4 regions of the Promicromonospora sp. NFX87 genome follow, and region 2 is predicted to be linked to each of the others. Evidence: predicted binding sites of a transcription regulator. Region 2 holds the regulator's gene; each other region holds the start of a gene.

Region 1 (3,781 bases), 100 kb from region 2:
AAATGCTGTGCGAGATGGACTCGCTCCTGTTCTCCCTAGTCGGCGCCTTCGACGTCGCTGCCCGCATCACCGACCGAGTGCTGCATCTCAACGGAGGGACACGAGCAGGCTGGCAGAACATTCAGACCGGTGGATGGCAAAGCAGGTTGGAACCCGTCGCCAAAGCCCTGTTCGACCAGACGAAGCGCGAAACCGAGGTGCAAAACACCTTCGAGGTTCTACGCGCCCTTCGTAACAGCGTCCACAACGAGGCCCTGGATCTCACCCGTGCCGACGGCAGCTTCTACATCACCATTGAGCCGAAGACACAAGACAAGCTTCGGGGCTTTCTGCGCAAGCGTCACCCCGGATGGAACACCGCCAATCTCGGAGTCAAGGTCCTGCCGTCCGGCGGCGTCACACAGGGTGCGTGGCTTCCTGGGGTCGGCCGGCATGGCGTCACTGTCCGCCGGGCGGGTGCGTCGCTACCCACCGATCCGCTCGATGGGACGCTCGTCCTCGACGCGCGAAGCGTCGTCAACAAGATCTTCCCGGCCAGCCTCATCGCCCTCAACACGATCATGAAGCATCTGCCACTTGCGAACCTGCCCGGTCACAGCGCGAACGTCGAGAACCCAACCGAGGCCAACCTGCCTTGGCAGTTCAGCGGCACCACCGCCCACCGGCTCCGCATGCTGTACGGCGTCACCGAACTCGAATAGCTACCTTGCGCTCGGGGCAAGGTTCACACGGCGTGGTCTTCGGCGATGGATGGTTAGGCTGCTGTCCGACGACAAATGGGATGTCTGGCTCGACCCGGAGCCGACCGACCCTGATCAGATCGATGCGCTGATCGCGTCGACCCCGACGCCACACCTAACTCGCGTGAAGGTCGACATGGCCGTGGGAAAGTACGCGACGACAGCCCCGACCTGGTTCGGCCGGTCGGCTGAGCCCTACCGCTCACCGGCTAACCCGCGGCACGATTTACGCGGCAGGAGAGCCTGTGACATTGGGCGGCCGGATGCTGCTGACCTCGGTGTCGGGGCGGGGACGCAGGAACCGCAGGAGGTGGCGGAAGCTGTGTCCGTCCCACCCCACGTCGGCTCTGACCTCGACCACGATCGGGTCGACCAGGGTCAGGTTGATGACGTCGTTCCGTGTGGTCGTGAAACGTGCCAGCGCCGTCCGAGACACATGAACGGGCCAGGGGTGCTTTCCTGCTGGTGGGACGAGCCATGGCGTCAGGGCGCGGCGAGCCGACGGTGACAGGAGAGTTGTCCGTCCGACGATCCGCAGCTCGCCGTCGATCATCAGACCCGCGATGACTTCCTGCGGGGCTGATCTTGTGCCGATCACCGCGCCGCAGATGACGTCGACGGTCTCGCGGTGCTTGACCTTCAACCAACCCCGTTGGCCCGCTGGGTAGGACTGGCCTCCGCCCTTGATCACGAGGCCCTCGATGCCGACGGCTGAGTAGGTCTCGAACCACTCGGTTGCGACGTCACGATCATTCGTGACCGGTGAGAGATTCAGCGGCGGGCGCCAGGCGGCGGCGAGCCGTTCCAGGATGCGCCGGCGCTCGTCGAACGGCAGACGGCGCACATCCCGACCGGTGCTGGCCAGGACGTCGAACGCGGCGTACGAGGCCGGGTGACTGGCCGCATGCGCGGCGGCGCTGCGAGGACCCCGTCCCATACGCATCTGGAGAGCGCCGAAGTCGAGACGGCCGGAGGACCAGATCACCACCTCACCGTCGAGCACGGTCCCGGGCGCGAGCTGGTCTACGCATGCTGCCGTGATCTCGGGGAACGTCGTCGACAAGTCGGTGCCGCGGCGCGACCACAGGCTGGTACTGCCCTGATCACTCGTGACGATCAGGCGAAAGCCGTCCCATTTGGGCTCGAACCTGCACCCGCCAGGCAGCGCGCCTACACGCGGAATCTGCTCGACAGCGCGAGCCAGGGCCACCGGGACCGGGCCAGTGAGCCCGGTAGGCAAGGTTGCCGCCATAGGTCAACAGTCACCCCGTAGCCATGACTCCGCGCGCTGGCCGCTGACCTGCATCATTGCTACCCGGCGCCATTCCGGACATACACTCGAACGCATGTACTATCATCGTGCGGTCTGGGAGGCGTAATGCTCGCCCTGTCACCACGCCCCGCCAGCGCCGCCACCCTCAGCCCCACCAGCACCAACGCGCTGCGGATCGCTCCCGTCTCCGTCGCCGCAGGGTTCCCCTCCCCCGCGCAGGACTACTACGACGGCGCGATCGACCTGACCGAGATGCTCGTGCACGACCACGCGGCCACGTTCATCGTGCGCGCCTCTGGCGACTCGATGATCGAGGCCGGTATCAGCGACGGCGACGAGCTCCTCGTCGACCGGTCCAAGACACCACGCCACGATGACGTCGTCGTCGCCGTCCTGGACGGCGAGCTGACCGTCAAGCGCCTCGAGCTTGGCCCGCACGGCGTCGTGCTGCGGGCCGACAACGCGAACCACCCCGACATCACCGTGCCCGAGCTATCCGACCTGCAGATCTGGGGCGTGGTCACCTACTGCATCCACCACCTGCGAGGCCACCGGTGATCGCGCACGTCGACGTCAACTCCGCCTACCTCCTTCGAGCGGGTCTTCAACCCCGCCCTACAGAGCGTGCCGCTGGTCGTGCTGTCCAACAACGACGGCATGGTCGTCGCGGCCTCCCGTGAGGCGAAGGCGCTCGGTCTCGACCTGGGCAAGGCCTGGTTCGAGCTACGCCCGACGGCCGCCCGGTCCGGCGTCGTGGCGGTGTCGAGCAATTACGAGCTCTACGGCGACATGTCCCGCCGCGTGATGGAGGTCCTCGAGCGCTTCACCCACGACCTGGACGTCTACTCGATCGACGAGGCCTTCCTCACCGTCGACCGGCGCACTGCCGCGGACCCGGAGGCGATGACCCGGCTCGGGCACGACATCAAGAACACGATGCGTCGCTTGCTCGGTGTGCCGGTGTGCGTCGGGATCGCCGAGACCCGCACCCTGGCGAAGCTGTCGAATCGCGCCGCGAAGAAGATCGGCGACTTCGACGGCGTGTGCGTGTGGCCGGCCATCGACTCCGGCTGGCGCGAGAGGCTGATGCGGGCGCTGCCGGTCTCCGAGGTCTGGGGCATCGCCTCACGCCTGGAGCAACGCCTGGGTGGGCACGGCGTCCTGTCGGTCTGGGACCTGGCTACCGTCGACCCGGCGCATATCCGAGCACTGTTCAACGTCGTCGTGATGCGTACCGCGTTGGAGTTGCGTGGGGTCGCGTGCATCGGGCCCGAGGAGGACCGCACCGGGAAGAAGCAGCAGATCATCGTGTCGCGCTCTTTTTCCGAGAAGGTCACCTCCGTCGTGACCATGCGTCAGGCGCTGAGCATCTACGCTCAGCAGGCCGCGACGCGCTTGGTCAAGCACGCCCAGGTCGCCCGGACCTTGACCGCGTTCGCCGGCACGAGCCACTGGGCTCAGGACAAGCACCACCCGTCGGTCGCGGTGCGTCTCCCTTTCCCGACCGCTGACCCCGTCGAGCTGACCCGGGCCGCCCACTGCCTGCTGCCTCAGATCGTCGAGGGTGCCCGGTACGCGCGCGCCGGGCTGTTGCTTACCGACCTCACCCCCGCCGGCGCGCAGCTCCCGTTCGAGCTCTTCCGCTCCCGTCACGAGGACGCCGGGATTGCCACTCTCATCGACCGGGTGCAGAAGAAGACCGGCAAGGAATCCCTGGGGCTCGGCTACGGCGGATTCCGTCCGGGTCCGTCCTGGCAGATGAAGCGCG
Region 2 (3,781 bases):
GCGGGGCCCCTGACCGTGCTTCCGCCAGGTGTAGATGGTCGCGGGCGTGGTGCGCAGGACCGTGCACAGTTCCTCGAGGGTCCACATCGGTGTGCGGTCCATTGGCTTGTCGTGCGAGGCGCTCATGTATCTGAGGTGCGCCAACGGCGCCGACAGCGTCGAGCATCCGTAGGCACTATCGGTCATTCCCGAGCGTTCAAACCGTGTCACGAACTGTGTCATCGCGGGTCACCTATCCCTTTGCTAGGCGCCTCGCGAGACAACAAAAGCCGCCGACCAGGTCAGATACCTGGTCGACGGCCTCGGCCGAACAGTCTCAGCCGGACTTGCGGCGGAACATCTTCTGCACGGGGCCCGTCGTCTCCGAACCGTGCACCGCACCAGTGTTCACATCGCCCGCGGAGGTCCGGCTCCGAGCCGCATTCTTGCGGTCCAGAGCTTCCTTGAACTTCGCCTTCGCGTCCGTGCTCGGCGCTGTCGCGACCTTGGGCTCTTCCGCGCCCTTGGTCTCGGCTACCTCGGCATTGGGCTTGTCGTCCGTCACACCGATCACCTCCTCTTGTTCCGGGGGTCCCTCGATCGGGTCCGTCGTCGGCCCCAGCCTGCACCACGGCACAGCCAGGTGCCAACATTTTTGGATTCCACCGAGGCAACTCCGGCCGACGACGGCGCGGCGGCCCCACGACGCCCTATGCCTGGGCGGCCGCCCGCTCGGCGCGCTCCGCACGGAGCGAGGTGATCGCGCTCTCGAAGTCCTCGAGCGAGTCGAACGACTGGTAGACGCTCGCGAACCGGAGGTAGGCCACCTCGTCGAGCTCGCGGAGCGGGCCGAGGATGGCGAGGCCCACCTCGTACGCGTCGATCTCCGCGCTGCCGTTGCTCCGCAGGGTCTCCTCGACACGCTGGGCCAGGATCGCCAGGTCGTCGTCGCTCACCGGGCGCCCCTGGCACGCCTTGCGCACACCCGCGGCGACCTTGTCGCGGCTGAACGGCTCCGTGGCGCCGGAGCGCTTGACCACGGACAGGCTCGCGGTCTCCACGGTGGTGAACCGTCGGTTGCAGTTCGGGCACTGCCGTCGGCGCCGGATCGACAGGCCGTCGTCGGCGGTCCGCGAGTCCACCACACGCGAGTCGGCGTGGCGACAGAACGGGCAGTGCATGCTCACTCCTGCGTGGTCGACCATCGACCGGAGGCCTCCGGTCGCGCCCCGACCGTAAGCGGGCAAACCACCCCCTTGCAACATAGCCGCAACATTCGTCGGCGAATCGAGGCCTTTCGTCACTCCTTGGGCAGGAGCAGCAGCTCCCCGACGCGCAGCGTGCCGGTCGACATCTCGTTCAGCTCCTGCAGCCGGCCGACCGCGTGCCGCACGTCCTCGCCGGGCCTCGCGACCTCCTGGGCGAAGCCCCAGAGCGTCTCTCCCGGCTGCACGGCATGCACCCGGACCTCGGTGGGTTCTCCCGGGGAGCTGGCGACCGCCGTCGCCCCCCACGTGACCATCGGCGCGAGCAGGAGCATGGCCAGCAGCACGAGGACCACGCGGCCACGCCGCGTGAGCCGCAGGCCGGCCAGGCCCAGCCGGTCGGCGATCGTGCGCCCTTCCGCCGGGGCGTACGCACGGAGCGCAGCCGGTCCGGCCGCCGGTGCGTACGCCCGGCCATACGACGGCGCATACGCCTGTTCATACGTCGGGGTGTACTGCCGCAGCGGGATCACGTCCCCCATGGCCCCTCCTCGAGGTGCAGAGCTTCTGTCGTTCATACAAGCGTTCGTCGAACGCCCGTACCATTGTGTAGCACGGGACACCGTCCATGTCGAGACACGCTCGAACATTCGTTTGAGCCGAGCGCGTTTGTGACCTAGAGTGGGTAGCGCACAGGAGAACATTTGTCGGAACGGGAGGGGCACGGGCATGACGGGACGGGACGGGACCAGCGACACGAGAGCCGTCGACACGGCAGCCTCCGGCGTCGCCACGCTGGACACGCCGGCCGACAAGGCGGTCGCTGACGTGCACACGATCTCGCCGACAGACCGCCTCACCGAACGGCAGCGCCTCGTGCTGGACACGATCCGGCAGTCGTTCGAGACGCGGGGCTACCCGCCGTCGATGCGTGAGATCGGCGAGGCCGTCGGGCTGGCCAGTCCGTCGAGCGTCAAGCACCAGCTCCAGATGCTCGAGAAGAAGGGCTTCCTGCGCCGCGACCCCAACCGGCCGCGTGCCATGGAGCTCGTGGAGCCGATGGCCGAGCAGGTCGACAAGCCGACCCGCGGCGAGATCCACTGGCCCGAGCCGCGCCGTAGCGGCCAGGTCCACTGGGGCGGCTCGGTGCCCGACGACGCCAGCACTCCCCCGCCGTCGTACGTACCGCTCGTGGGCCGTATCGCGGCCGGTGGCCCGATCCTCGCCGAACAGGTCGTCGAGGACGTGTTCCCGCTCCCCCGCCAGCTGGTGGGTGACGGCGAGCTGTTCCTCCTCAAGGTCGCCGGCGACTCGATGGTCGACGCCGCGATCTGCGACGGGGACTGGGTGGTCGTGCGCCAGCAGAACGTCGCGGAGCAGGGCGAGATCGTCGCCGCCATGATCGACGGCGAGGCCACGGTCAAGACGTTCAAGCAGACCGACGGTCATGTGCTGCTGCTGCCGCAGAACCCGGCTTACGAGCCGATTCCCGGCGACGAGGCCCAGATCCTCGGCCGCGTGGTCGCCGTCCTCCGCAGCCTCTGACAAGACCGCGAAGTAGAGCGCCTGTCCGCCCTGCGCAACGCTCAGCGTGCGTAGGGCGGACAGGCGCTCTACTTCGCGGTGCCGTCAGAAGCCGAACCGCCTCTGCACGGCCCGCACGTTCTCTGCCGAGGCACGAAGGCCCGCCAGCTCGTCATCGGACATCGGCACCCGCACGTTGTCCGTGACACCCCGCCGGTCCACGAGCGACGGCACGGACAGGCACACGTCGCTGATGCCGTGGTAGTCGTCCAGCAGCGAGGACACCGGCATGATCCGGCCCTCGTCCTTGAGCACCGCCTCGATGATGCGGGTAGCGGCCAGGCCGACGGCGTAGTTGGTCGCCCCCTTGCCGGAGATGATCCGGTACGCGGAGTCCACGACCTCGCGGTGCACCTCCGTACGGACCGCCGCGTCGAGCGGCGGCTTGCCGCCCAGCGGCTCCCAGTCGAGCAGCGGCATGCCGCCGATCGACGCCGAGCTCCACAGCGCGATCTCCGAGTCGCCGTGCTCCCCGGCGATGTACGCGTGCACGTTCCCCACCGCCACGCCGCAGCGCTCGGCGAGCACCACGCGCAGCCGGGAGGAGTCCAGGACCGTACCGCTGCCGAACATCCGCTCGCGCGGCACTCCGGAGATCTTGAGCGCCGCGTAGGTCACGACGTCCACCGGGTTCGTCACCATGACGTACGTGGCACCCGGCGCGACCTCGACGAGGCCGGGCAGGATGTCGCGCATCAGCCCGATGGTTCCCTCGGCGAGGTCGAGCCGCGTCTGCCCGGGCTTCTGCTTCGCCCCTGCGGTCACGACCACGACGTCGGCTCCCGCGCACACCGCAACGTCGTCCGAGCCGATCACCTGCGCCTGGGGCGTGAACATGAGGCCGTGCTGGAGGTCGAGCACCTCGGCCTCGACCTTCGCCCGGTTGACGTCGTGCAGGGCGATGGTCCGCGCCGAGCCCCGCGCGAGCGCGGCGAAGGCCAGCGTGGAGCCCACAGCGCCCGCGCCCACCACCGCGAGCTTGGTGGTACGGGCATTGGAGGGACGTACGGCCG
Region 3 (3,781 bases), 1.2 Mb from region 2:
TCGGCGAGGCGGATGCGCTGGCCGCGCGAGTGGACGAGGCTGACGCGGAGCTCGCGCAGTTCCGTGCGGTGCTGGAGTCGGCGCGCGAGCAGGCGCGGTCCGCCGAGGAGGATCGTGCCGCGGTGGAGAAGGAGCGGGCGGACGCCGTGGCGACGTCGGCCCGGCTGGAGAGCGACCTGGCCGCCGTGCGACAGGCGCTCGACGCCGCGCGGGACGAGCTCGCCCAGGAGCGGGCCGCTACGGCCGCTGCCGAACGCGCACGGTCCGACGCCGAGGCGGCCCGGGCGCAGGCAGAGGGCGCCGCCGTCGGGCTGCGGGAGTCCCTGGCCGACGTGCGCCAGGCGCTCGAGGCAGCCCGGACCGACGCCACCCAGGCACACCGGGACCAGGCGGCGGCCGAGACGGCCCGCGCCGTCGCAGACGCGTCGGTCGCCCGGCTGGAGGGCGAGCTGGTCGCATCGCGTGACGCTCTGGCGGCGGCGCGGGAGCAGGCGACGGAGGCGGAGCAGACCCGCATGGCGGCGATCGCGGCGCGGGCCCAGGCGGAGGGCACGGCGGCCGGGCTGCGGGAGGCGCTGGAAGCGGCGGCTGCGTCCGCTGCGATCCCGTCGACCGTTCCTGCCGGGGGCTCGGGCGGCTGATCGGCAGGCGGCGACGTCAGATCACCCCTGCCCAGCGGCGGGCCCCGCGCGTCGGCGGGCACGAGTGTCAGTGGGTGGTGCTGTGATGGCCTGATGAACCTTCGCGGATTTGCCACCATCAACTACTGGGCCGACGACGTCACCGCAGCCGCGGCCTGGTACACCGAGCTGCTCGGGGTGGAGCCGTACTTCCAGCGCCCCGGCCCGGACGGGGCGCTGGCCTACGCCGAGTTCCGGATCGGCGACAACGAGGCAGAGCTCGGCCTCGTCAGCCGGGCCTTCGCGCCGCCCGGCCTGCCCTCCGCGCCGGGCGGCGCGCTCATGTACTGGCACGTCGACGACCTGGAGGGCATGGTGGCGCGCCTGATCGAGCTGGGCGCCACCGAGTACCAGCCGATCACCCCGCGAGGCGACCTCGGCTTCGTCACCGCGGCTGTGGTGGACCCGTTCGGGAACATCCTCGGGGTCATGTACAACCCGCACTACGTGGAGCAGCACCCGCTCTCCAGCTGACGGTTCACGCCTCTGAGCCGGCTAAAAGGTTATCCACAGATTTCAAACAGCGCGCACCATGCGTACACACGTTCGATAGAATCGAGAGGTGAGGTACCCGCACCGGGAACCGCAAGAGACGAGGACGGAGGCGGCGCACCATGGCATTCACGATCCCGCCCCCGTCCGGTCAGGAGCCCGCAGTCCGCACCTTCGAAGAGGCGCTGACCGACCTGGAGTCCCTGACCGACGAGCTTGTCGTGTCGGCCGGTCCCGACGCGGTGGCTGGTATCGGCGGGCACGCCGCGGCAGGTGGCGTCGCCGCCTCCCGTCTTGCGTCCGCCGCACCCCGGCTCCGCGCACTCGGAACGCGGCTGGACACGCTCCGGCTCACCTGGCTGCCCGTCATCGAGGCGGAGCTCCCGTGGCAGACGACAGGCGCACGAAACTTCTCGGCCTGGCTGGCGCGGACGGAGAACGTCAGCACGACAACCGCGAAGCGTGAGACCCGGACCGGCCGAGCGCTGCGCGACCACCTGCCCTCCACCCTCACCACGGCGCTCGCGGGCGGTATCGGCGCCGACCACGTCCGCGCACTGGTGGACGTGGCTCCGACCAGCGACGCCCGCAAGGCCGCGCTCGCCGCACCGATCGAGCCGGATGATCTGCCGCCCGGCATGGTGCCGGCTGTAGTTCCCAGCCCGCCGGCCGGTCACGCTTCCGACTCACCCACCGGCGACGGGGCGAGCACCGACGAGGCGACCACCGGGCCGACGAACCAGGATTCGGTGGGGCCGGACTCTGCGGAGCCGGGCGTCGACAGCTCGACCGAGGACGGCAGCCCCGGTCCCCCGGCGATCACCGGCGAGGAATACCTGACCGGCCTGGCGGGCGCTTGTGACCCGTCGCGGTTCCGTCGGGTGCTGAGGCGGTTCGGGCAGGTCGTCGACCCGGACGCGGACGACCGCGGATACCGGAGAGCTACCGAGCGGGAGCACCTGGAGGTCTCCCCGACCTTCGGTGGCTGGCACGTCAACGGGTTCTTGACGGACGAGCACGGGCAGCTGCTGGCGACGGTGCTCGGCTCGATGATGGGCGCTCCGACGCCGGGCGACGACCGCACGCCGACGCAACGCCGTGCGCAGGCCCTGGCCGACGTCGCCCGGGACGTGCTGGACAACGGTCGTGTCGGCACGGGTGCCGCGGTGCGACCGCACGTCCACGTCACGGTCTCGCTGACGGAGCTGATCCGGTACACGGACCGAGCCGCCGCCACGCACACGGGAGCAGCCGCGCACACCGAAGCAGCGGTGCGCACAGGCACCGGCGGGCTCCGACCCGCGGACCTGACGTCCTTGACGGCCCAGCCCGCGACGTTCACCGGCGCTTCGGCGACGGGCAGCGTCGTCCCGCGTGATCTGCTGCGCCGGCTGACGTGCGATGCGGAGATCACGCGCGTCGTGTTCGGCGCGGACGGGACGGCTATCGACGTCGGTCGTGCGCAGCGCACGGTGACAGGCCAGATGCGCAAAGCGGTGATCGCGAGAGACCAGCATTGTGTCTACCCCGGGTGCGATCAGCCTCCGAGCCGGTGCGAGGTGCACCACGCACTACGGCACTGGGCCGACGGCGGAGAGACGTCCGTCGCGAACTCGGCGCTGTTGTGCTGGCATCACCACACGCTGGTGGACACCACCGGGATCACGATGGCCTGGGAGGCCGGCGCGAACCCGGATCAGCCGGGCCGGTGGACGTTCACCAGCCGGCACGGTCATCGGATCGAGCTGGGCCGCGCGTGGCCCAGGGCCGCGTGACCCGTACCCGGTCGGCGCTACGGCGCGGCCACGCGCGCGACTGCGCCGATCTCCAGGGCCGCCCAGAGTGCTCCGTCCGCGCCGACGGTGATGCCGTGCGGCTCGGACGACGGTGTGGGGAGCTCATGGCTGGTCACCGCGTAGCTGGTCGAGTCGCTGCCGGTCGCCTCGTGGCCGCCGGCGCTCTTCGGTGCATCGTTGGCCACATCGTCCGGCACGGTGATGTGGCCGATCCGGTTGGCGCCCCATTCCGTGAACCAGCAGTCACCGGTGCCGGTGGCGACGATGGCGTGGGGCTTGGCCGCGCGGTCGGGCAGCGGGAACTCCTGGATCGCGCCGTCGGTGGTGATGCGGCCGATCTGCCCCGCCATGATTTCGACGAACCACAGGGCGACTCCGTCGCTGGTGATGCCTACCGGCGCCGCGCCGGGGGTGGGCAGCGGGTGGACGGTGATGTCGCCCTGGACGGTGATCCGGCCTATCGCGTTCGCCTGGTTGAGGGTGAACCACAGGGCGCCGTCCGGCCCGGTGGTGATCGCCGAGGGCATGGCGCCCGTCAGCGGTAGGTCGAACTCCGTGACCCGGCCCTCGACGTCGATGTGCCCGACCTTGTCGGTGCTCATCTCGGTGAACCACACGGCGCCGTCGGGTCCGGCGGTGATGCCGTACGGGCCGCTGTCCGGCGTCGGCACGGGGTAGGACCGCATGACGCCCTCGGTGGTGATGCGGCCTATCCGGTGGTCCTTGGTGCGGGTGAACCAGAGCGCGCCGTCGGGACCGGGGGTGATGACCGTGGGCTGGCACTCGGTCGAGTCCAGGGCGTACTCCGTGACC
Region 4 (3,781 bases), 2.4 Mb from region 2:
CGCGGTGCGCTGCTCAGCCCCCAGGACCGGTTCGACGGCGACCTGGTGGGCGCGAGCCTGCCGCGGTCGGCCGTCGCCACGCAGGTCACGCCGGGCAAGGCGCTGGTGCACCTCGGGTCGGGGGAGCTGATGACGGTGCTGGTGCCGACGCTGTAGGGGTTCGCTGTAGGGGTTCTCGCTGTAGGGGGTCGCGGTTGGGTTGGCGACGGGGTTCACGGATGGTGCGCGCGGGGACGGGCGTGGCGGTCGCGCGCGTCGTCCGTCGTCGTGCCACCGTAGGTGCGTGCCAGCGGACGATCAGTTCGATCTCGACACCGCCGTCGACGCGCTCTACGCGAGGCCTCTCGACGAGTTCATCGCCGCGCGCGACGCCGCCGTCCGCCAGGCGACGGACAACGGCGACCGCCTGGGTGCCGCGCGGGTCAAGCGACTGCGGAAACCGTCGGTCGCCGCGTGGGTGATCAACCAGGTCGCGCGGGAGCACCCCGACGAGATCGGGGCGCTCGCGACGCTCGGCGACGAGCTGCGTGCCGCTACGCAGGACCGGGACCGCGCCCGCATCCGGGCGCTGGACCACCTGCGGCGTGAGCGCACCGACGCACTGGTCCGCGCCGTCCGCGAGTCGGGCGAGGTGGGCGGACGGTCCGTGTCGTCCGCCGTGCTCGACCGGATGACCGAGACGCTGACCGCCGCCGTGATGGATCCGGACGCCGCGGCGGTGGTCCGTGCAGGACGTCTGTCCCGGGCGCTGCAGCACGTCGGGTTCGGGATAGTGGACGAGGAGGGCGAGGAGGCCGAGCTCGTCGAGCTGCGTCCGGCGACGTCGGAGGCCGGAGGGCCGGAGGATGCCGGAGAGCCGGAAGGCGAGGGGCGGCCGAGGGCGACGGGGCGGTCGAAAGCGGCTGTGGCGCCGAAAGCGGCGGCGTCGAACAGGACTGGGCGGTCCAAGCCGAAGGAGGCGCCGACCGCCGACGAGACCGATCCCGCGGAGGCGGACCTGGTCGCCGCGGAGCATGCGGTGGAGGAGACCTCCGCGCGGGTCGATGTGCTGGAGGCGCGCCGTGACGAGATTCGCGAGCGGCTTCGCGCCGCGGACGAGGTGATCGAGCGCGGGGAAGACGAGGTCGAGCGCCTCGACCGGGAGCTGGAGCGGCTCACCGCCGAGCGAGACGCAGCGAGCGAGGCCCTCGACGACGCCCGGGAGACGGCGAACGAGGCACGCACCGACCTGGAAGCCCTCGAGGACGAGCTCGACGACGCCGTGGAACGCGCCGCCGAAGCCCGCCGCCGGCGCCGGGAGGCCCGCGGACGGTAGGGATAGCGGGTTGGCCGGATCAGCGGGGAGCTGCTGGGCGGTGCGCTGGATGGGTGGTCGGGCCGGCGAACGGTGAGGTGCGAAGCGTCGCGGACGGCTTTGGCATGCGGAAATTTCGGTGTCACCCGAGGCGGCATCGAGGCGGTCAGAAGTTATCCACAGATTTGAAATCCGGCGAGCGGATCGTACGAGTGTTCGAGATAATAGGTACAGCGAGGAAGTCAGAACTAGAGGCAAGTGATCGAGTCGGGCGGGGGTGGGAACGGTGGAGCAGACGACGAACAACGGACCCGCCGGCGGCCTGCCTGCTCCGGCCTCGATCGAGGATGTACTGGCCCGGATCGAGAACGAGATAGACCACCTCACCGCCCTGACAAACCCCGAAACCCTGACCGGATGGGACGCCCCGACGATCACTCGCCTGGCTGATGCGCACACCCGTATTCGTCGGCTGACCGGCCGGTTGGACGGTGTCCGGTACACCCTGCTGCCCCGCATCGAGAACGAGGGCTCGTGGCGCTCCGGTGGCGCGGCCCGCACGTTCACGACCTGGCTGCGCCTGCGAGAAGGCATCTCCGCGTCCACCGCGGGTAAGGACATGACGATCGCCCGCCGTCTCGCCACTGCGCTGCCCGTGACGCGGGAGCGGCTGGTCGCCGGAACCCTCGGCGCGGATCACGCCCGGGTGATGACCGAGGTTGCACCCACCAGCGAGACCCGTACCGACGCACTGGCCTGGTTGATCGACACCCGCACCGGGCACACCACCACACCGGAACAGTTCGTCCAGTCCGTTGCGGTCGACTTCCCCGACCCGGCAGACGACCCCGACGGCACCACCACCCGTGAGCTGGTCACCCAGGTCCTGGAGACCGCGATCACCGAGGGAACCCTGGTCACCGGTGAGGGCGTCGTCTTGCGCGAAGCCAATGTGTTGAACGCGGACCAGTTCCGGAAGGTGGCGCGCCGGTTCGCGACCATCACCGACCCCGACACCGACGACCTCGACGACGACAAGGCCGCCCAGGGCGAGTTCCTGGACCTGGCCAAGACGTTCGGCGGGTACCACGTGGCCGGGTTCCTCACCGATGAGCACGGCCTGCAGCTCACGACCGCAATCAACGCCATGATGGGCGCCCCGTCAGCAGAGGACAGCCGCACCACCACGCAACGCCGCGCACAAGGCCTCGCGGATGTGGCGCGGGTTGTCCTGGACACGAACCAGGCCTCTCCGGGGGCGGCGATCGCGCCGCACCTGAACGTCACGGTGTCCTGGAATGAGTTCGTCACCCAGGTCACCCGGACCCGGGACGGCCTGTGCCTGACCTGCGGGCAGACCGCACCAGAGCGCGGCAACCGCCCGGGCACAAGTCCGAGCGTCCCGGACACCGGCACCAGCGCTGGCACTGGCACTGGCACTGGCACTGGCACCAGCACCAGCACTGGCACCAACTCGGGTGCGGATGTCGGTGCAGGGCCGGTGAGCACCGGCCCAGCGGCCGGAAGCCCGACCGATAGCCCGGCGGGAAGCCCGAATGGAAGCCCGAGTGGAAGCCCTGGCGGGAGCCTCACCGAAAGTCCGACCGGAGGTCCGGGTGGCTGGAGTACCGCGGCTACGACCGTGTCCGGGTTCTTGTCCTCCGGTGGTCCGGTGTTCACCGAGACCGGTGGTCGTGCCCCACGCGCGCTGGTGCGCCGCCTGGCGTGTCACAGTGCGGTCACCCGGATCGTGTTCGGACCCGACGGCGCCGTCCTCGACGTGGGTCGGGCCCAACGCACCGTGACGGGACAGATGCGCCGGGCTGTGATCGCCCGCGACCAGCACTGTGTCTACCCGGGATGTGACCAGCCACCGTCACGGTGCGAGGTCCACCACGCGATCACCCACTGGGCCGACGGCGGCGACACCTCAGTGACCAACAGTGCATTGCTGTGCTGGTACCACCACCAGCTCGTCGATACCAAGGGCATCACCATGCACTGGACCGGCAAGCCAGCCACGAACACCACGGCCGGTGCCCTCCTGGAGACCGGGTGGGCCTTCACCGACGCCCGCGGGCACCGCATCCGTCTACCTGAAGCCATCGAAGCCCAACCTCCGCCCACCACCGAAGTAGCCTGAGCGGCCGGCCGGACCCCGCGAACCCAACGAAGCCGCCTGACCGATCCCGCCCACAAGTCCGACCCGCCAACCCGATCGGCCCAGCCCCCCGACCGACGGACCCATCTGACCGACCGACCCACCTGACAAGAGCCAAGCCCCGGACGGGCAGATCCGCACACGCTGGACCCGCCCGCCACCATCGCCAAACGGTGGCCGCAGGGCCGGTCTTCGTCGGTACCGTCCCAGCGAACATGCCCCGAAGCCGAGAGGCGAGCCGGACTACACCGTGATGGCGTCCGCCACGATCTCGCGCTCGGAGCCCGCGGCGAGGCGCCAGACGGCGTCGGCCAGGTCGTCGGGGT

What was found. Region 2 encodes LexA, which represses DNA repair genes until DNA is damaged. Its sites were predicted from a motif close to TCGAACANNTGTTCGA; they were not measured.
Region 1: the regulator LexA is predicted to act here: its motif matches at 2,079-2,094, upstream of ACNYC2_RS17495 (LexA family protein).
Region 3: the regulator LexA is predicted to act here: its motif matches at 1,215-1,230, upstream of ACNYC2_RS12395 (DUF222 domain-containing protein).
Region 4: the regulator LexA is predicted to act here: its motif matches at 1,499-1,514, upstream of ACNYC2_RS07445 (DUF222 domain-containing protein).

The regions. Positions count from the first base shown of each region.
Region 1 is NZ_CP183413.1:3,902,786-3,906,566, forward strand. It holds gene ACNYC2_RS17485 (hypothetical protein) at 1-701, shown strand, start outside; gene ACNYC2_RS17490 (ATP-dependent DNA ligase) at 967-1,992, opposite strand; gene ACNYC2_RS17495 (LexA family protein) at 2,119-2,571, shown strand; gene ACNYC2_RS17500 (Y-family DNA polymerase) at 2,638-3,781, shown strand, end outside.
Region 2 is NZ_CP183413.1:4,005,616-4,009,396, forward strand. It holds gene ACNYC2_RS18005 (helix-turn-helix transcriptional regulator) at 1-222, opposite strand, end outside; gene ACNYC2_RS18010 (DUF5302 domain-containing protein) at 317-544, opposite strand; gene nrdR (transcriptional regulator NrdR) at 690-1,160, opposite strand; gene ACNYC2_RS18020 (LysM peptidoglycan-binding domain-containing protein) at 1,280-1,726, opposite strand; gene lexA (transcriptional repressor LexA) at 1,914-2,729, shown strand; gene ACNYC2_RS18030 (L-lactate dehydrogenase) at 2,814-3,781, opposite strand, start outside.
Region 3 is NZ_CP183413.1:2,767,473-2,771,253, reverse strand. It holds gene ACNYC2_RS12405 (DNA-binding protein) at 1-641, shown strand, start outside; gene ACNYC2_RS12400 (VOC family protein) at 735-1,154, shown strand; gene ACNYC2_RS12395 (DUF222 domain-containing protein) at 1,295-2,947, shown strand; gene ACNYC2_RS12390 (virginiamycin B lyase family protein) at 2,965-3,781, opposite strand, start outside.
Region 4 is NZ_CP183413.1:1,650,545-1,654,325, forward strand. It holds gene ACNYC2_RS07435 (FtsK/SpoIIIE domain-containing protein) at 1-156, shown strand, start outside; gene ACNYC2_RS07440 (hypothetical protein) at 284-1,315, shown strand; gene ACNYC2_RS07445 (DUF222 domain-containing protein) at 1,581-3,437, shown strand; gene ACNYC2_RS07450 (SDR family NAD(P)-dependent oxidoreductase) at 3,699-3,781, opposite strand, start outside.